One region of the Paenibacillus sp. 1182 genome, then DNA from elsewhere that is predicted to be linked to it. Evidence: riboswitches for the same ligand, from Rfam matches in the RefSeq annotation. Region 1 holds a riboswitch; the other holds the start of a gene.
What was found. Region 1 has a riboswitch for cyclic di-GMP ahead of JOD82_RS11600 (LPXTG cell wall anchor domain-containing protein). Riboswitches for the same ligand answer to the same signal wherever they lie in the genome.
Positions count from the first base shown of each region.

Region 2: it holds a riboswitch for cyclic di-GMP, as region 1 does, so the genes downstream of both, JOD82_RS16090 (glycosyl hydrolase) here and JOD82_RS11600 (LPXTG cell wall anchor domain-containing protein) in region 1, are expected to answer to the same signal.

Region 1 covers NZ_JAFICR010000005.1:32,361-35,553, reverse strand. Annotated here, with positions in the region: gene JOD82_RS11605 (AraC family transcriptional regulator) at 348-1,229, shown strand; cyclic di-GMP riboswitch class I at 1,280-1,360, shown strand; gene JOD82_RS11600 (LPXTG cell wall anchor domain-containing protein) at 1,556-3,193, shown strand, end outside.
Region 2 covers NZ_JAFICR010000007.1:217,610-220,802, reverse strand. Annotated here, with positions in the region: gene JOD82_RS16095 (sugar phosphate nucleotidyltransferase) at 28-1,404, shown strand; cyclic di-GMP riboswitch class I at 1,560-1,640, shown strand; gene JOD82_RS16090 (glycosyl hydrolase) at 1,654-3,193, shown strand, end outside.

The sequences.
Region 1 (3,193 bases):
TCCTAAATTTCTTAAACCGAAAGGAGAAGTGAAGGGAAAAGTTGAATGGGCATGTAAGATATCTTTTTCAGCACTAATTCTATCTTTGACCCCAGAAAGGATTTGAATCCATGATGACCTCAGAATTCTTTCAACAATATTCGACCTTTTATACGGATGATCAGGTTAGATGTCCATAAGAGCGAGGCTTCTATAAAACTTACAAACATATTTTGATATATAGACATATTTCATGTGATAAAATAAACTTTTATATATAGTAAATCATGTTTAATCAGCCATTATATATTGGTTAAATCAAACCAAGATAAGCTAGATAAAATTGCTTCTTTGTAAAGGAATTGAATATGACAACAGACCAAAAAAACAACGAGGGCCTCTGGAACGGCGAACCTGTCGTAATTGTGCGCACTCCCTCCGCTTTTGCCAAGCAATCCCTTTTATATATTCAGGAATTAGGCTACTTCCAAAAAACTTCTGCTTTTACGGTGGAAAGAAAAGAACTCGCCTCTTTTTTGCTTGTTTTTACGTTGTCTGGTAAGGGAGAATTACTATACCGGGACAAAAAATATATTTTAAAGCCTCATGATTTGTTTTTTATTAATTGTGAGGAGTATGTGCAATATAGCACCTCCGGTCATGAAGCCTGGGAGTTTATCAGCTTATACCTGTACGGCAACCTGATCGGAAACTTTTACGAACAATTTGCCAAGCATAATAAACCGGTAATATCCATGCATAATCCGTATATTATATTGGACAAACTGCATGCTCTGATTTGTGGGCAGTCTGACAGAAGTCTTTCCGCTGAACTGCTAACGTCCAGGCTCATTGGTGAAATACTGATGTGCATCTTGCAGCATCCCTATGATCACCAGCATGTGAATGCTGAAACCCTCAGCGAAGTACGTCGGGTACAGCAATATTTGGATCAGTCCTACTGTGAGCGAATAACACTGGACTCGCTGGCAGATATGTTTGAATTAAACAAGTTTAATCTGGCTAAAAATTTCAAAAAGCAGATCGGTTTCTCTCCGATTGATTATCTCATTAATGTCCGTATCACGGCCGCTCAAAGCTGGCTTAAAACCAGTGACATGTCCATTGTGGATATCGCAAGGTACGTAGGTATTCCCAATACGAGCCATTTTATTAACCTGTTCAAGGAGCATGTAGGAGAAACACCTCATTCCTTCCGCAAAAAGTGGGGGAACCGTTCCAAGCTGTAAATGAGAGGTTACATGAAACCAGTTTGATAGATGATAGACGCACAAGCTATTCAAGTTAATGGCAAAGCTGTCGAAAGGCAGTGACGCAAAACTATAGGGCCTTCCTATCCGGATGGCAGCCAGCTACCAGATGAACGAGCTTTTTATTATGCCCTTTTTTACATAGATCCACCACAATTTGCTATGCCTATCTCGAAAAAAGCCCTGATCGCTATGATCAGGGCTTTTTTTTCTATTGGGATAGTCATGTCAGCCTAGCATGCTGAATATACTAATTTCGAACGAAGCATTGCCATATTACGATGAATAGGAGAATCACTTGGAGCATGAGAACAAAAATAAATGTAATGATCATTGCCTTATTGCTCATTGTCCAAAGCTTTTTCAACGCAACACTGGCTTACGCAGATGCTCCAGCCCCAGAACTGCGGCAGAGTGCTGTATCCGATCCTACACATACCGTTACGGATGCTGTATACGGTGTCCCAAACCTTGAACCCCCCAGGGAGATTCCTTCAAACACGCCCCCCTTCGTTCAAGGAGCAGTCAGTTCAAAATCTCAACATGATGCAACTCCGCAGAGCATACTAACGAAGTTGAGCCTGACCGACGAATCAGGGCATGTCATTGATGCAGTATATAGTCCCGACAGCCAATTCGACATCGGATCAGCCATCCAACTAGGCTATGAATGGGAGCTTCCTGACAATACCTATAAGTCAGGAGACACTTTCACCTTTCACTTACCAGAACAGTTTGTCATCTACACTGATATCTCATCTCCGTTAGTCACTACCGACGGAACCGTGGGATACTTCACAGTAGATCGTCAGGGCAAGGTGATCATGACCTTTAACCCATATGTAGAGACTCATTCCAATGTCAGCGGCAAACTGCAAATCAAAACCGAGTTTACAAAAGAAATAGTGAAAGGTAGTACAGAGGTCATCATTGCGATTCCGATCAAAGGCGGGGTGCAAACGGTCGTCGTGAATGTAAAGCCCCAGTCAGGGCCGACCCTAAGCAAACAAGGGAAACTAGCTGGCACAAATCAGATCGACTGGACCATTGATGTGAACAAACAGCTAAACACCGTAAAGCATGCCTTCATCACCGATCCAATTCCTTTAGGACTGGAACTCAGAAGAGACTCTATCCGGCTCTATCATCTCCAAGTCAATATCGACGGATCGACCGTTGTTCGAGACCTAGTAAATGCGAGTGAATATGCCATTGAAGCAGATCAAGCCGGGACAGGGTTTGTGATTCGTTTTCAAGACGATAGCATGAACACAGCCTACCAGATTCAATATTCCACGCGCATTACTGGCGACGAAACTCGTTTTTCCAACACAGCAACGCTTTCAGGAGATGCGATAGAGAACGTTGCTGCTACCGGTACTGTTCAGGTAGAACGTGGTGAGTTTTTGTCCAAAAAGGTTGAAAAATATGATCATGCCACACAAACACTCTCGTGGGCCATACGATACAACTTCGGCGAGACAAAAATCCCCGAAGCCAAAGCTCTTTTAATTGATCATTTCAACAAAACTCAAGAATTGCTACCCGGTTCCTTGAAAGTATTTAAAGGAAACACGCTGGAGGAACTCCCATCGTGGGCGTATACTGTCATCCCAGTTGATTATCCGGACCGCAACGGCTTCAAACTTCAATTTAACTTTGACGTAGATTCAGCCTATACCATCCGATACCAGACTCAAGCCAGAGGCCGTGTCTATGAAAATGGAAAAGTTATAAACATCATAACCTCAGATGGAATCCAGAAGATCGTATCGACAGAAATCACAAGCGGAGTTATGACTAAAATGTATGACACACCCAATTACAACACCAAAATCATACCTTGGGTGATTACCATTAATACAGACTTGTACACCATGAAAAATATTGTCATTCACGATGTGTTTCCAAACGGGGGCTTGGCCTTGTTGCCGGACACCCTG
Region 2 (3,193 bases), on a different contig from region 1:
TACATTATAGAGAGGAAGTGGAGAGTTATGAAGCTCGTACTTTTGTCTGGTGGTTCCGGTAAAAGATTATGGCCTTTGTCCAACGATTCCCGTTCCAAACAATTTTTGAAGGTACTGGAGAGCCCGGAGGGGACTTCGGAATCCATGGTACAGCGGGTATGGAGACAATTGGGAGACAACGGATTATCAGAATCCTCGTTTATTGCGACAGGGAGAGCACAGGTCGAAATGATCCAGAGTCAGGTTGGGCCGAATACGCGTATCATTGTTGAGCCAGAACGCAGAGACACCTTTCCTGCGATTGCGCTGACAGCGACTTATTTATATTCCATTGCGGGTGTTTCACCTGATGAAATTGTAGCTATATTGCCTGTAGATCCTTATGTTGAGGATGCTTTCTTCGCCTCCGTAGCCCAACTGGAACATACGCTTCAGGAGAGTGAAGGCAAGCTTGCATTAATCGGGGTTGTCCCTTCCTATCCTTCAGAGAAATATGGTTACATTATTCCGAAAAACGATGCCACCCAAGGTAGCACTGGCTACCGCGAAGTGAGCCATTTTCAAGAGAAACCCGACCGGGAGCAGGCGGAGCGTCTGATTGAACGCAATGCTCTATGGAACTGCGGGGTTTTTGCGTTCAAATTAAGTTATTTGCTGGATATCTTGGCATCCAAGGGATTGCCGCTGAATTATGAAGAAATGCAAAAGCAATACGCATCTCTGGAAAAAATCAGTTTTGACTATGAAGTAGTCGAGAAGGAAAAGGACATTGTAGTTCTTCCGTATGATGGTTTTTGGAAGGATTTAGGTACTTGGAATACGCTCACAGAAGAAATGTCTAATCAACAAGTGGGCAGAGGTGTAGTAACGGAGGATTGCGTCAATACGAGTCTTATTAACGAGTTGGACATTCCTGTGGCGATCATTGGAACGAATGATCTGATTGTAGCCGCTAGCCCGGATGGCATTCTTGTGACCAATAAGGCAGAAAGTCCTCGTATTAAAGAAGTGCTCAAGGCTCATGATCAGCGTCCAATGTATGAAGAACGTCGTTGGGGGCAGTATCGGGTTGTGGATTATGTCAAATATGACGAGGGTAACGAGGTATTGACCAAACGAATCCGCGTACGAAAAGGCAAAAATATCAGCTACCAGCTTCATTTCAAACGGAGTGAAATCTGGACCATTATTAGCGGTGAAGCGGAAATTATTTTGAATGAGAAGCTACACAAAGTAAAGGCTGGTGATGTAGTCCGCATTCCTGAAGGGACGAAGCATAGCATTTTGGCTGTGACCGATGTGGATTTTATTGAGGTGCAGACTGGCTCTGAATTGGTTGAAGAGGATATTGTCCGCTTTTGTATGGATTGGAATGAAATTTCCCGTCACCAATTTATCTCATAATTATTTTCGTGAAAACGAAAAAAAGACAAATTCATGAAAATTCATGGCCCAAACTGTCGAATTTGGGCGAAAACCTGTAAATTCATGAACATGACCTATTAAATTTTGGTAAAATAAAGTCGATACTTAGGGTAAGAAGGAATCCAAACTCCTTCCAACGATAAACGCAGCCCTGTCGAAAGGCAGGTACGCAAAGCTAAAGGGCCTTCCACAAGGATGGCAGCCTGGCTACCGAAAGGAAGAGCGAAAGTGAGATTCAATTTTATTCCTCTGTATCGACTGATACGTCATGTACTCCCCGTTGTTATACTTTTTTCATTGTTGCCCGTCGGTTTTGGTGATTCTCTGTCTGTGGCGAATGCCGCTTCATTACAACCTGTTAATTCGGACGCTTCTATTCAGGCCCGTGAACTATACAATTATTTACTCAACATCTCAGGGAAAAAAATAGTCACCGGTCAGCATGATTATTTGGAAAGTCCGGATGAATTAAGTAACAAGGTCCAAAAAATCAGTCAGGCATATGTAGGTGTACACGGCTATGAGATGGGAGCTATCTCTGGTCAATCTGACGCTACAGAAGCAGCGCAACGTAAAAATGTCGTCGATAGTGCTATCCGTTGGGACAGATCCGGTGGTATTGTGACGATGACTTTTCATGAAGCGCTACCAGGTAGGCCACTGACTTGGGCCAATGTACAGGCGAAAGTAAGTCAGACAGAGTTCAACAAATACGTGACCCCAGGTACTACGCAGTATAACCTCCTCATTGCCGATCTGGATAAGGTCGCTGTATCGTTAAAGCAGCTTCGTGATGCAGGGGTTCCGGTTTTGTGGAGACCTTACCACGAGATGAATGGCGACTGGTTCTGGTGGGGAAACAAAAATAATTTCAATCAGCTATGGAATATCATGTACGACCGTTTTACCAACACACATCAATTGAACAATCTGCTGTGGGTATGGAGTCCGAATGCGCCCAATTCGTATACTGTCCCGTACACCCCGAAATACCCGGGGGATGACAGAGTGGACATCTTGGCAGTAGATATTTACAACAATGATTTTAAGCAAAGTCATTACGAAGGTCTGCTTGGGCTGGCACGGAATAAGCCGATTGCCATTGGGGAGCACGGTGAGATGCCTAGTTCTGAGGTGTTGCAGGCTCAACCTAAATGGGTATATTCCATGACTTGGGGCAAGATGCTGACTGAGAATAACACAACAAATCAAATTCAGGATTATATGAATGATTCGAGGAGTTTGACGCGGGATGATGTGAAGAATGGATTGGAAACGATTCAACCACCTGGGACAGATATACCGACCTTACCGGACGAGGGACAAAGTGAGCCTATCCCGGCTCCGCCAGTAGTGATCGTTCCCCCAGCTCCGACTCCTCCTTCTGTTCCTGATGTGGTATATGTGAACGGGTTGCGTGGCGAATATTTTAACAATATGAATTTGAATGGAAGTCCTGTTTTGATCCGTACAGATAGCAAGCTGGACTACAACTGGCGTGCCAATGCAGCTGACCCTAAGGTGAATGCCGATCAGTTCTCGGTTCGCTGGACGGGTAAAATCAAACCGCAATATAGCGAGACCTATACGTTCACCACGATATCCGATGATGGTATCCGTGTATGGGTAGACGGCAAGTTGGTGATTGACAGCTGGTTCAAACAAAGCTGGACAGAGCGTAAAGGCAGTATGACTTTGGAAGCAGGCAAAATGGTAGATTTAAAAGTAGAATACTATGATGAAAAAGGCGACACGATGGCACGTCTAA